One region of the Arthrobacter sp. TMP15 genome, then DNA from elsewhere that is predicted to be linked to it. Evidence: riboswitches for the same ligand, from Rfam matches in the RefSeq annotation. Region 1 holds a riboswitch; each other region holds the start of a gene.
What was found. A riboswitch is a leader RNA that binds a small molecule or an ion and turns the genes downstream of it on or off. The one in region 1 is predicted to bind cyclic di-AMP.
Positions count from the first base shown of each region.

Region 2: it holds a riboswitch for cyclic di-AMP, as region 1 does, so the genes downstream of both, AAFM46_RS01725 (transglycosylase) here and AAFM46_RS03170 (M23 family metallopeptidase) in region 1, are expected to answer to the same signal.
Region 3: it holds a riboswitch for cyclic di-AMP, as region 1 does, so the genes downstream of both, AAFM46_RS02335 (M23 family metallopeptidase) here and AAFM46_RS03170 (M23 family metallopeptidase) in region 1, are expected to answer to the same signal.

Region 1 is NZ_CP154262.1:717,313-722,024, forward strand. Features, by position in the region: gene AAFM46_RS03155 (DUF3027 domain-containing protein) at 1-124, shown strand, start outside; gene serC (phosphoserine transaminase) at 215-1,342, opposite strand; gene AAFM46_RS03165 (metal-dependent transcriptional regulator) at 1,572-2,267, shown strand; cyclic di-AMP (ydaO/yuaA leader) riboswitch at 2,374-2,629, shown strand; gene AAFM46_RS03170 (M23 family metallopeptidase) at 2,632-3,447, shown strand; cyclic di-AMP (ydaO/yuaA leader) riboswitch at 3,599-3,797, shown strand; gene AAFM46_RS03175 (NlpC/P60 family protein) at 3,802-4,596, shown strand.
Region 2 is NZ_CP154262.1:380,551-385,262, reverse strand. Features, by position in the region: gene AAFM46_RS01735 (MFS transporter) at 1-852, opposite strand, end outside; gene AAFM46_RS01730 (MarR family transcriptional regulator) at 853-1,383, opposite strand; cyclic di-AMP (ydaO/yuaA leader) riboswitch at 1,586-1,785, shown strand; gene AAFM46_RS01725 (transglycosylase) at 1,789-2,499, shown strand; gene upp (uracil phosphoribosyltransferase) at 2,619-3,257, opposite strand; gene tadA (tRNA adenosine(34) deaminase TadA) at 3,280-3,774, shown strand; gene AAFM46_RS01710 (hypothetical protein) at 3,815-4,288, opposite strand; gene AAFM46_RS01705 (hypothetical protein) at 4,285-4,494, opposite strand; partial or broken gene AAFM46_RS01700 (crosslink repair DNA glycosylase YcaQ family protein) at 4,475-4,712, opposite strand, start outside.
Region 3 is NZ_CP154262.1:521,829-526,540, reverse strand. Features, by position in the region: gene AAFM46_RS02345 (DUF3105 domain-containing protein) at 1-194, shown strand, start outside; gene AAFM46_RS02340 (hypothetical protein) at 225-470, shown strand; gene AAFM46_RS02335 (M23 family metallopeptidase) at 539-1,345, opposite strand; cyclic di-AMP (ydaO/yuaA leader) riboswitch at 1,351-1,552, opposite strand; gene AAFM46_RS02330 (hypothetical protein) at 1,917-2,108, opposite strand; gene AAFM46_RS02325 (LysR family transcriptional regulator) at 2,212-3,165, opposite strand; gene AAFM46_RS02320 (TDT family transporter) at 3,263-4,459, shown strand.

The sequences.
Region 1 (4,712 bases):
TGAACGGCTTGCCGGCGGGACGGTTCCCGAAGGGGACGCTGAGTCGGTGCAGGAGCTTAACGACGATGCCGAGGGTGACCCGTCAGCGTTCGTAACCGATGATGACGCCGTAGACTCCGACTAAGCATCTTCTCCGGCATAGGCCGTGATCGAAAAAAAGGGGCTTCTTCCAGGCACTGGAAGGAGCCCCTTTTTTATGGCACGGGTGAACTTTTTAGATATTCTCGATCACGTAGTCAATACACTTCGTCAACGCTGTGACATCGTCCGGATCGATGGCAACGAACGTGGCGATGCGGAGTTGGTTGCGACCCAGCTTGCGGTACGGCTCAGTGTCAACGATCCCGTTGGCACGCAATACCTTGGCCACGGCTGCGGCGTCCACGGACTCGTCAAAGTCGATAGTGACAATGACGTTGGAGCGGTCTTCCGGGTTGGTCACAAACGGCGTGGCTACCGCAGAAGCTGCTGCCCAGGAGTACAAACGTCCGGCCGAATCAGCAGTGCGTGCTGAAGCAAAGTCAAGGCCGCCGTTGGCGTTCAGCCACTGCACCTGGTTGTTCAAGGTGACAAGGGTGGAGAGTGCAGGGGTGTTGTAGGTCTGGTTCTTCAATGAGTTATCAATGGCCGTGTTCAAATTCAAGAAGTCAGGAACCCACCGGGTGGAAGCGCCAATACGTGCTGCCCGTTCCAGAGCTGCCGGAGAGAACAGCCCAAGCCACAGGCCGCCGTCGGAGGCAAAGTTCTTTTGCGGTGCGAAGTAGTAAACATCACTCTCACGCACATCAACGGCTAGACCGCCAGCAGCAGAGGTTGCATCAATCAGGACCAAAGCGCCGTCATCCGCGCCAGCAACGCGCTGCACGGGAGCGGCAACACCTGTGGAGGTTTCGTTCTGAGGCCACGCATAGGTGTCCACGCCGGCTTCGGCAACTGAGACCGGGCGTGTTCCGGGCTCGGCCTTGAGGATGGAGGAAGCCGCCAGGAACGGGGCATTGTTGGTGGCGGAGGCAAACTTGGAGCCGAACTCACCGAAAGAAAGGTGCTGAGCCTTCTCCTCCACCAGACCAAACGCTGCAACATCCCAGAACGCTGTGGATCCGCCAACGCCAAGAATCACCTCGTAGTCATCCGGGGCACCAAAGAACTGCTTTAAACCGTTGCGGACATCGCCAACAAGGTTCTTCACAGGCGCCTGCCGGTGGGAGGTGCCCAGCAGCGCGGAACCCGCTTCGGAGAGGGCCGCAACCTGCTCGGGGCGGACCTTTGAGGGGCCGGCGCCAAAACGGCCATCAGCCGGAAGCAGGTTGGCGGGAATGGTGAGGGGCGTTGATTCGCTCACGAGTTACTCCAAAAATATTCGATGGAAGGTATGTCGGTGCCAAGGGGTCCTTGCCAATTCTGCCGTAGAACCGGGCTCAGCGGAAAAATGACCTGTTGCAACGAAATATTCTTAGCCCCGCACTCGGGTCCATAATCAAATACATGGATTCTCGGGATCGCTGCAATCAGGCTAACGTAGAGATAAAAGTCCTTGCTCCAAACTCGCCCTATAACAGGAGGATGCTGACGTGGCTGATCTGATTGACACGACCGAAATGTATTTGCGGACCATCCTTGAGCTGGAGGAAGAGAACATCGTGGCACTGCGGGCACGCATTGCCGAACGTCTTCACCATTCGGGCCCCACCGTCTCACAAACCATTGGCCGTATGGAGCGCGACGGCTTGGTTGTAGTCTCTGGGGATAGGCATTTAGAGCTCACACCTGTCGGTCGGGACAAGGCTACCCGCGTGATGCGCAAGCACCGGCTGGCTGAAAGGCTCCTTGCTGATGTGATTGGTCTTGATTGGGCTTACGTCCATGAGGAGGCTTGCCGCTGGGAACACGTGATGAGCGAAAGGGTTGAGCAGCGACTGTTTGACTTACTTGGCCGTCCCAATGAGTCACCCTACGGAAATCCGATTCCGGGGTTAGAGGAGCTGGGTGGTGAAGTTGCGCCGCAATTTGCAGCCGGGCTCGTCACCCTCGTAGAGGCCATGTCAACGTATTCCCCCGGACAGCAGGTTGTGATCCACAGACTTTCTGAACGCATCCAGGTTGAGCCGGAGCTGTTGCTTCAGCTCGATGAAGGCGGCTTGCGTCCCGGAGCGCGAATTTCATTGGCCCAGGTGGGGGAATACGTCTCCGTCCGCGTCCCTGGTATTGAGGGAGCCCTGGAACTGCCGCCTGAAGTTGCTTCACACGTCTTCGTTGCAATGAGCTAGAGTTCCATGGTCTGAGTAAAAATTATTGACAAGCTAGGTAACGAAATTGTTACGTTTGCCGGTCGTACCGTATAGTATTATTTCAACGCCGTAATCAAAGCGTTACCATTGTGCGACACCGAACCTTGCCTTCGCACAATGGGCGGCAATCACTGTGGCAGGGGCGGGGGAACCACATTCGGCAGACAACCCAGTCTGCCTTGGGGTGAAGCCCACATTCGAAAGCAGCACACCATTCTGGCCCAATCTCTTTAGAGAGTGCCAGGCATGAAAGTGTGCCAAGAGCATGGGCCGGATCAAAAGATTTACTCTCTGATCCGAATCCGACAGCTAACTTCGCAGGTGTTTTACAGAGAGGTCTTTAGTGTCAGAAGTTAAACAGCGGGGACGTCGTCGCGCGTCACCGTCGGTAACTCACGAGCTTGTTTCCACACCGGGAACCCGCCGCGAAGCAATTGCTGCAGAGCGTTTAAGTTCGCCCTCAAATATTTCGGTCGCCCACCTGCTGCGTGTTCATGCGGCAAGTGGAACTGGCCAAAGAGTTGGCATGGCCATGGCTGCCACCGGCCTAGTCTTGGCTGTCACTCTGCCTTCCGCTCAGGCCCTTGACGCCCACCAGATTGATACTGTTGCCTCTTCCGCAGTATCAGTGGAGACCGCTGTCACGGCGGGTGCGGAAATCCCCATCACGTTTGCCTCACCCGAGGTTGCCAGTGCCCTGAATCCTGATGGCATGCTCAAGGAGACCCTGAAGGTAAACGCCTCCAATGTCACCCCGCAGGCAGCCAAGGGAACTCTTGGCGCACCACTGAAGAACCTGGTGACAAGCTCGCCCTTCGGTGGGCGCATCAGTCCCATCACCGGGCAGATGGGTGAACAGCACACGGGCCAAGACTTTGCCATAGCCAGCGGGAATGAAGTTCTTGCAGCGGCCGGCGGCACCGTGACGTTCTCGGGTTGGCATCAGTATGGTGGCGGCAACCGCGTAGTGGTGGATCACGGCAATGGACTTTCAACGTCCTACAACCACATGAGCGCCAATGCCGTGAAGGTTGGCCAGCATGTTGAGCGCGGAGAGCTTGTGGGCTTCAGCGGCTCCACGGGCGCCTCTACAGGGCCCCATTTGCACTTTGAAGTAATCATCAATGACGAACCAGTTGACCCCATGGGCTGGCTTTAATTCCTCCACAGGGGGCATTTAGTTACGTTTTAGTCACAAGACCGTGACCTGAACGTGACATTGGGAAAAATCTGTTGTACCGTCGTAATCGCGCCGACTTCGAATCAAGTCAGCGTCCGTGAGTCGATTGCCTAGCTCTGCCACTACTCATGGTCCGTTCGTATCAATCGTCTGGCAGGGGCGGGGGAACCAATAATCGGACTTCGCGTCAAGCAAAAGTCCTAGGGGTGAAGCCGCGAAGCGTTTAGTCACAAATAAAGAAATGATTCTTTAGATGTGTGAACGTGGAGCGGCCGGGTGACTCCCATCCGAATCCGACAGCTTACCTCGCAGGCTTTGGGAGAGGAATCCTTCTTGGCTTCAAACACTGCCCTCGGGCGCCACCGCGCCGAGGTTGTTAAGACCAGCTCGATCTCCAGCCTTACGAAAGCCGTCAGCTCCAACGTCGGCGGAGTTGGCCGTCAGGCCGCCGTAATCGCAGCAGCTTCTGGTCTGGTATTGACATCCGGCATCGCAGCAAACGCGGCAACTCCCACTGTGGAGCGTGCTTCTGACGGTGCTACGACGTTGTCCTTGAACACGGAACTCGCTTCCGCTATCACGGCAGCATCAACGGTGAAGATTTCATTCGCCACTCCCGCCATCACCTCCACCCCGGCTCCTGTTGTTGAAGCGCCGGCAGTTGTAGAGGCACAGAGCAACGAGGTTGTTGCAACACCAGCAAAAAATGTTGCTCCGGCCGCGGAAGTTGCACCAGCAGCTGCTCCGACCGTAACTACAAATACTCCTGAAGAAGCACCCGTACCTGTTGCAAAGAGTGGGATTGGCGCCACCATCGCCAGCGCCGCACTTGCCCAGCTTGGTGTTGCACAGGATTGCACAGCGCTAGCCAGCAACTCTTTGGCTGCCGCAGGAATTAACTTCCACGGCTGGCCCGCTGGTTACTTGAGCTTGGGCCGCACGGTTTCTGCTGCCGAAGCCCAGCCAGGTGACTTGATCTACTACGCAGACGGTGGCGCGGGCCTTGCCCACATCGCTGTTTACATTGGCAACGGCCAGGCCGTACACGGTGGATGGAACGGCTTCACAACAGCCGTATTCTCCGCCAACGTTGGCTCAGGTCCTGTCTTCATCGCGATGGGTCACTAAAGAACATTTTTGCCCAATGAACCCCGTCCACGGACGGGGTTCATTGTTTTAAGCTCTTCTTTTTGCCGTTCTCGTGCTTGAACCCATCTCAGCGGCATCTACCAGCAGCCAGTTAG
Region 2 (4,712 bases), 340 kb from region 1:
CCGCATGGTCCTGCGCCGCGCAGCCAGCAGAGCCGCGGCAAGCGTCCCTACGGCCATCACGGACCCCAGTAGCCCATACTCCCCCGGCCCCAAGTCGAACACCGTGGTGGCCATCAGTGCATTGATGATCTGGAAGTTCATCCCGAACGTGCCCACCATAAACACCAGCACCATGATCATCATTAGATCGGGGCGTTGGCGAATATACGCCAGCCCCTCGCGAATCTGCCCTTTGGCGCGGGGTAGGCGGGTTGGCGGAACTAGTTCGTTGGTGCGCATTCTCCACAGCGAAAAAATCACTGCTACGAAGCTGGCACCATTAATCAGGAAGGCCGGGCCCGTTCCCACAAGGGCAATAACAAGTCCCGCTACGCCAGGGCCGGCAAGGCGGGCCAAGTTGAAGGAAGCGCTATTAAGTGCGACGGCGTTGGGCACGTCCTCTTTAGCGACCACCTCAGAGACGAATGCTTGCCGTGACGGTGCGTCAAAGGCGCTGGCCACACCCAGTAAGAGGGCCAGAACATACACGTGCCAGAGTTCCACGGTGTTCGTGACAACTAATATACCCAACAAAAAAGCACACACACCCATGCCTGTTTGGGTGATCAGCAGCAGCTTACGTTTGTTGACCCTGTCACCCAGCAGCCCCGCATAGGGGCCTAAAAAGACGATGGGAAGGAACTGAAGACCGGTTGTGATCCCTGCGGCAGTTCCAGAGTTATTGGTCAGAATCGTCAGCACCAACCAGTCCTGGGCCACGCGCTGCATCCACGTTCCAATGTTGGAAACAAGTGCACCCGTGACCCAGAGCCGGTAATTGAAAACTTTGAGCGCTCGAAACATCGAACTCATCTATGCGCTCATCTCCTGAAGAATCAGTGCCGCCTCATGCAATGTCTGTCGTTCCTGGGCGGTCAGGGCAGCTACTCGCTGAGCCAACCAGGCCGTCCGCTTGGAGCGTGCACGTAGCAAGGCCGTGGAACCTGAATCAGTGATCTTCACCAACACTTGCCGCTTGTCCAACGGATTTTCTTGTCGGCTCACAAATTCGGCCGCGGTTAACGCATTGACGATCCGCGTCATCGAAGGGGCCTGAATCTGCTCCGCAGCGGCAAGCTGTCCCACCGTCTGGGCGCCACCCATGACTGCGGCGAGAACCGAGTACTGTCCGGGGCTAATTTCCTCCGAGGCTGCCTCCGCCCGCAATCGCCTTGAGGTCCGCATGACGGCGATCCGCAGTTCGGCAGCCAGCGGCCCTGCGCCGATGCCCCGCCATTCATATGGCGCGTACCCGGGCATCCCCGCTTCCCCCGAGATACTGGGCACATCAGCGCCCGGGGGCAAACTTTTTGTTGTCGATCTTGTTGTGATTGGTCCTGTCATTGATGTTCAACTGCCTAAAGAAAAGGGTAAGTAATACCTGCCTTAAGCATAGATCGTTAGCATTGCTAAGTAAATGACGAATTGCTCACCCTAATACAATGGTCGTTACCAAAATGTGACACTAGCGTCTCGTTTCCGTTACGCTCACTAAAGTGCCCGCCGAGCCGACTTTGGCTCTTGGCACTGATGGACGGTTCGCCGAGCTCTGCCGCCGCCCATTTCCCTCCACTAATCAATGGCAGAGACGGGGAACCCAATTTTTTCGGGCCCTTACCCATATGGCAGCCCTTGGGGTTAAGCCAGCGCGGTGCTAGCAGCATTGAAAATTTGCGTCTGGGCACTGCGCGGCCGGATTCTCTAGTCCGTTCCCGACAGCTCACCTCGCAGGCGTAGAGAGGCTCCAACATGTCTGCTGCACCGCAGCGCGGCCGTCGCCGCGCCGAATCAAAGCGCCCAGTTTCCGCGGTTTCCGCGGTGAGCGCCACAGCCAAATACATGGCTGCTGTGGCTGTTCTTGGCGCGGTCTTGGCCGGTGGCGCCGTCGCCCAACAAGTGGGAGCAGCAACGCCTGGTGGACAGAACCTGGCCGGTGTAGTTTCATCAGCAAGCAACTCCACGCCAGCACCATCGGTTTCTGCCCCGCTGGATGCAGCCATCAGTTTCTCAGACCTGAACATCAGCTCAAGCACTTCCGCAACGCCATCCGGAGCCGCGCTTAAGGCCCAAGCCAATGACGTTAAGACAGAGGCAACAGGGAAGGCGGAGAAGGAGCCGGCGGCCTCGCCAACAGCGGCTCCTGCTCCGGTGGATGACCCCGCAGCCGCCCAGTCTTACGCTTCAGGTCAGCTGGGCTCCTTTGGCTGGGGTGCCGATCAGATGAGCTGCCTGACCCAACTCTGGGAACGCGAATCAAGTTGGCTGACATCCGCGGAAAACGCTTCCAGTGGCGCCTACGGCATCGCACAGTCGTTGCCGGCAAATAAAATGGACAGCACCGGCAGCGACTGGGCCAGTAACTACCAAACCCAGATCCGTTGGGGACTTGGCTACATCCAAGCGCGCTATGGGTCCCCGTGTGCCGCATGGGGACACTCAAACGCAGTGGGCTGGTACTAGGCTTCAGTCGTTTCCAGACCCCCACACGAAAAAAGCCGCCGGTTGCGGTTTCGGCCACCGCGCGCGCGGTGGCCGAAACCGCAACCGGCGGCTTTTTTCATCCGGAGCAGGAATGTGGACTAATCCACGACTCCGTAGAGACGGTCACCGGCGTCGCCAAGACCGGGCACAATGTATGAATTTTCGTCAAGGCCTTCGTCAATCGAAGCCAAAACTACGTGGACGTTGTCGCGACCACCATGGGCGGCTTCCAACTTAGCCAGTCCTTCGGGTGCGGCGAGCAAGCAGATGCAGGTGATGTCCGCAGCTCCACGGTCAAAGAGGAACTTGAACGCCTCGATCAGGGTGCCGCCGGTGGCCAACATCGGATCAAGAACGTAGACCTGACGACCGGTGAGGTCTTCGGGGAGGCGTTCGGCGTACGTGATGGCCTCGAGTGTTTCCTCATTGCGCGCCATGCCCAAGAAGCCCACTTCGGCTGTGGGCAGCAGACGGGTCATGCCCTCAAGCATGCCAAGACCGGCACGCAGAATTGGTACAACAAGGGGCGTTGGCTTGGCCAAACCAATGCCAACTGTGGAGGTTACAGGCGTCTCAATATTGACCGGCTCCACCCGCACTCCCCGAGTGGCTTCGTAGGCCAGCAGGGTCACCAATTCCTCGGTGAGCTGACGAAAAACGGGTGACGGAGTGTTCTTGTCTCGAAGGACCGTCAACTTGTGGGCAATAAGCGGATGATCCGCAACCAGTACGCGCATGAATAAAAGCTACCATTGAGCCGTGCCCAACACAGCGAAACCTCACCCAATCGAGATATCCACCACGGCTTTACATGCCCGTTGGATGGACCTTGCCCTTGCCCAAGCACGGCTGGCTTTGGAGACAGCGGATGTGCCGATAGGGGCTGTCGTCTTGGGGCCCGACGGCGAAATCCTGGGTTTGGGGCGTAACGAACGTGAAGCACATGGAGACCCCACAGCTCATGCCGAGGTGCTCGCAATCCGTGAAGCTGCGGCGAAATTGGAGTCGTGGCGGCTGGCCGATTGCACCTTGGTGGTCACCTTGGAGCCGTGCGCCATGTGCGCCGGGGCGATTGTCTTGGCGAGGGTGCCGCGCGTGGTTTTTGGTGCCTGGGATGAAAAAGCTGGCGCAGCAGGATCCGTCTTCGACGTGTTACGTGAACGTCGCCTAAATCACTGGGTTGAAGTGTTCCCGGGGGTGCGTGAGGACGAGTGTGCAGCTCTGTTGAAGGACTTTTTCAGCGGACACCGGTAGCTCCGCTGCCGAAAACACTGCGCCGGGGAATGCCAATGTGTCAGGGAGTCACCACGAGCTCCAGTGCTCGCAGTGCGCAGGAAACCCGCTGAATAGTCTCACTGCGCAGATCAAGGCCTACTCGATTGTTTTTCCCGGTGTCATCACACCAGTCCAGATCATGCGGAGCTGCCGAAACGAGCCAAGTGCCGGGGACGGCAGAATCCGGCACTTCAAAGCGATAAGTGAACCCGCCGGCGTCGTTCATGGGAGCTTTACGGTCCCAAACCAAGTTCCCCACGCTGTCAAAAACCTCAACCTTCACCTGTGCACCTTCGCCGTATTGGGGATCACAGGTTGCATCATTTGCGGAGATGGTGACGGGATCGCCGGGGCTGGCCGTGTCCGTGCTCAGGAACAATGGCGGGGGCATGCAGGGCTGCGAGTCACGTTGCCAAGGGTGGTCTGGTGAACACCCTGCCCCCAGCAAGCGGACGGCAGAGACCGTGAGAATCGCTGTTAGCTTCTGCATCATGAGGACCCCTCTTCCGCGGCGTTGAGCGCGTCAATCCGCTTTTGTCTGCTGGTGGGCGAGTCGAGGCTGAAGGAACGGAAATCGCCCAGATCTTCGCGAATGAACGCCTCAACCTCTTGGATTCTTCGCAGTACCACTTGTATAGGGGCGCCAAAGAGCCAGTGCTCAATGCGTTCCGTGCCTGGATCATACCTTGCCCGGATCATACTGCCATAGACCAATGATTCGCCCTCGGTCCACAATCGGATGATCGGTTAGGTCTGCTTGGAGGGCCAGTGTTGCGCGGAGCGGTTTCAGTCCGCGATCTTCTTGGGCAAAATTATCCGCTGCGTTGCGGCGCAGCAGGAACAATTCCTCGGTCCCTGCCAGCAGCTGGATTTGTTCCTGCTTCGGGACCGGCAAATCAGCTGCGGCGTCAACATCT
Region 3 (4,712 bases), 200 kb from region 1:
TTAAGAACAAGCCTTATGTCCTGCTCAGCCCCAACCCGGAGCAGACCTCCGCTGTCACCGCCTCCGCGTGGGGCATCCAACTCAGCGTCCCGAACAGCGAGGATACCCGCCTGCCCATCTTCATCAAGGCGTACGCCATGGGCCCACAAACACCCGAGCCCGGGGCTGCCTGCTCCGGCGGCACCAACGGCTGACCCCACCACACCTCTAAGGAGACACACGCCATGACTAAGAACCTCCCTGGCAGCGACGCTGCGAAGGACTATCGGCACCACCGCTTTTTGGTCCGAATGGGACAACTCATCATAGCCGTCGGGATCCTGGTGGGACTCTCCCACTGGATCGCCCACGTCGCCATCACTGGGGGCCCACCCGGCATCCAAGACCTCTTCATCGGCTATCCCACCGCCGCAGTCCTCATGATCCTCGGAGCCGTTCTTGCCGGACGGGCCACTCCCAAGAAACGCTGACGGATGACCAGAGAGGCCGGCTGCCTGGTGGCAGTCGGCCTCACCGGCGTTTGGCGCCGTGGAGTTGGCTAGAGGTACGGGGCAGGATTGACAGTTTGGCCATTTTCCATTACTTCGTAATGCAGGTGGCAGCCGGTGGAATTCCCTGTTGTTCCGACGCCGGCAATCTGCGCACCAGCACCGACCGTCTGGCCAACGCTGACAGCGATGCTATTTAAGTGGTTGTACGTGCTCTGAATACCGCCACCATGGTCAACAACAATGCGGTTGCCGCCACCGTACTGGCTCCAGCCCGCCTCCGTCACCGTGCCAGCACCAGCGGCGAACACCGCAGTTCCGCATGCAGCACCAAAGTCAATACCCGTATGCATTTCCGCCGCCGCGCCTGTCAACGGATTGGTGCGGTATCCAAATGGAGAGGTCACCGTCAAAACGGCCAGAGGCGCGCGCAGCCCGGCGGCCGGTTGTTCAGCCGGGGCTTGTGGCGCAGCAGCGCCCAACAGCGCGGACTGATCTGTAGCGGCCGGCTTTACCGTATCAGCGAGCGAGACCGGAGGTGCAGGCTTGCTTGACACCAAGGGCCTGGCAAAAGTCACCACAACATCCTTGTCGGCAATCACTGCCTGCTGCGACGTATTCGCAGCCGCAGGAGCCCCTGCGGTGACCGCCGGTGCCAAGCGGTGGGATTCGGCATGGGCCACCGGCAAAGCAGTCAGGGCAATGGCTCCGGCTACTAAGACGACACCTATCTGCTTGCGGCCTACGCCGCCTCTGAATCTCGACTCGATTCCGGGGGCCCAATGGCGCCCCGGCAATGAGGGCGAAGATTTGGTGGACGTGGCTCTACGGCGGCCATGCTGGGGTGCGGCAGACAAAATGGCAATCCTCTCGACGCCGGCGAAGTTAGCTGTCGGATTCGGGCGAGGTGCCTGCCCGGCCCGCCCAACACACGCATGTGAGATCCATGATGTGTCAGGTGGGCTTCACCCCAAGGCGCACTATGGCGCCGATGGTGGTTCCTCCGCCCCCGTCAAGAAGCTGAATAGTCGCGGTCCGCCGACGGGGTTTGGCGAAGCGGCACACGAACATACCCTTCTGGGGTATGTATTTTTATTAGCTTAGCGGACATCGAGCCAAAAGTTATAACTTCGTTACCTATTAATTGTGGGCACCATTGCCATCGTCAGTTTCTCCACGGTCCGAGCCAAGGCAGTGCATACTGTCGCCTCTTGCGGTTCGATAAAATAATGGCCAACTCAGGTACCGGCCGCCGATAAGGAAAAACTAACCTTACCCCCGCACCAGTAATGCCGTACTGGATGGCTGAGAATCAATGCAACCTGCCAGTCACACCCCACGTCAGGCGGCCCTTGTGGCAGCCACATGATTCCATTTTGGCCCCGTTTAATGGCCTACCTTCAAGGCCCCAACACCAATACTGGCTAACTAACACGCATCCACTAAAACGGCGGCCATCTGGAACCTGCTGGCGTTGTGGACGCGGACAAAAAGTACTTCTGAGACGGCGGGGACCACGGCACCCTTGGTTTCGGCCAGGTTCTTCTGACGGTTAGCGGCAAATCGTGCTGTGGCTGCTGGCAGAAAGGTGCGGATCGGTGAGGTCCGCACCTGTGCCAAGTAAGACTCGAAATCGACTGCTTTAGACAGCGCTTCCTACTTTTCTGCGACCATCGGGCGGGGGACGTTTTGATCACGCTCTTTGCTCCGAAGCCGCCGGGTCTCATACCTTCCGGCGGGTGCCGGATATTGGTAAAACACTGGCGGCGATGGCTGTCAGATCTCTGGCCGGCCCTAGAGGAGGTGAGCCGCCGGCCTGCCAGAGAGCAGTCAGTGTCCGGCGTAGGGGCAGACCGCGGACGGGGACGACGACGAGCCGGTGCAGGGCAAGGTCGTCACGGACGGCCAGTGCACTGAGCACACCGGGGGCTGTGCCAGCGGCAATAGCGGAGCGGACGGCCGCTGTTGTTGATAGTTCCACCAACGGTTCCGCTAGAGTCTCGGCTCCGGCGGTCGTGAGCAGGTGCTCAAGCACATCTCGGGTGCCGCTGCCGTGTTCCCTGGTCACCAGTGCTGTTGCTGCCAGTTCCCTTGTTGTGACGGGTGTCCGTCGCCTCGCCCAAGGATGCTCCGGCGCGACAACCAAGACCATCTCGTCGTCTTGTACCGCGGCGGCGCTCAGGCCCGGGGGAAGGTGGGGGCTTTCGATGAAACCGAGGCTCGCATGTCCGGTGCGGACCATAGCCACGGTGGATTCACTGTTGCCCACCGTCAATTCCACGACCGTGGGAGTGAGCCCCAGACTCTCCTGCTGCCGGCGCAGTGCAACCAGCCAGAGCGGCACAAGATGTTCAGCGATTGTCTGACTGGCTGCGATCTTCAGCTGACGAGCGGCGTCGGATCGGAGCGAGGCTATCCCAGCATCGAGCCGCTCCGCGGCGGCAAGGACCTCCGCAGCCCACCCCGCGACTAGAACACCGGCCTCTGTGAGGGTGGATCCCCTCGGGGTCCGGGTCAACAGCGCCGACCCGATCTGGGACTCCAAGGAACGCATCCGAGAGGAGACGGCCTGCTGAGAAAGCCCTAAGTGTTTCCCAGCAGCAGAGAGAGATCCTAGCTCATCAACTGAAGCGAGCATTTCCAAAGCGGAGAGCTCCGGTATCCGAGGACTGAGCATTGAGGATTCTCCTTCAAAAAGAACGCTTGTGATACAAGTCAGGCTTGTAGCCTAACAAGTCTATGCCCCCTACTGCGGCAGCTCCAAGACCGGGATCATGGAAGACATGGGAACAATGCTACTGACCACCGAACAACACCACACCACACCACAGGCACTGCCCTTGGGAGGACGTACTACCGGCCGTCGTGTCCTGCGCCTGTTGGAGAGGCCCTCTGACCTGTTTGCGAACCTGACCCCGAACTGGTTCGCATCCATCATGGGCACCGGGATCGTCGCGACTGCCGCTGCGACGCTTCCCTTGCAGTTCCCCGGCTTACGCACCGGCGCCACGCTCGTCTGGGCCCTCGCGTCATTGCTGCTTATCCTGCTGACCGCCGCGACAGGGGTGCACTGGCTCAGGCACCGAGAGACTGCCAAAAGCCACCACTGGAATCCTGTGATGGCGCATTTCTACGGCGCACCTCCGATGGCGCTGCTCACCGTCGGGGCCGGGACCCTGCTGCTGGGCAAAGATATCCTTGGCGAACAGCTGGCGCTCGGCATTGATGTAGTGTTGTGGACCGCCGGGACCGTACTAGGTCTGGCCAGCGCCGTCGCGATCCCGTATCTGCAGTTCACTCGTCATGAGGTCAAACAGGACAGCGCGTTCGGTGGCTGGTTGATGCCAGTGGTCCCACCGATGGTCTCAGCTTCTACCGGAGCGCTGCTGCTGCCGTACGTCCCGGCCGGACAGGCACGGATGACGCTGCTGATGGGCTGCTATGCGATGTTTGGAATGAGTCTACTGGCCTCGATCATCATTATCACCTTGATTTGGAGCCGGTTGGCCGAACATAAGATCGGGGCCGCTGCGGCAGTCCCCACTCTGTGGATCGTTCTGGGTCCACTAGGCCAGTCCATTACTGCCGCGAATCTGCTGGGCGGGAATGCCCACTTCGCCGTGTCCGGGACCCTAGCCCGGGCGATGGAAGCCTTCGGCGTCCTCTACGGGGTTCCAGTCCTAGGCTTCGCACTCATGTGGGCAGCCCTCGCAACCGCCATCACCATCCGCACCGCCCGCCAGGGCTTACCATTCTCCCTAACCTGGTGGTCCTTCACTTTCCCCATCGGAACCTGCGTCACCGGATTGACCGGCCTCGCTGCCCACACACACCTGGCCCTGTTCGAGTGGATGGCCGTCACCGGCTACGCCGTCCTGGTAACCGCCTGGATCATCGTCGCCGCCCGAACCTTCCACGGCAGCATCCTCGAAGGCACCCTTCTCCAAAAGCCCGCAACGATCACCCGGTAAGAGAACCCAAGGTTCCCCTCCGGAACAGATCCTAACTCAGCTTGAATCCGAGGTTTGGTTCTACCGAAGTGAGACGTGCGCCACGAGGCGCCTGTTGTTCGAATGGAGGTGTGAGACCTCGGTCTGCTGGCACTCGTAGGTGCTGGTTGAAGCTGACGGCAGCCGGGCCCATGGATTGATGGGTGACGTGGGAGCAGCCGTGACGAAGTCGGAACGGTCCGGGATTCCTTGACGGGCAGGGTCTGGTGAGCGA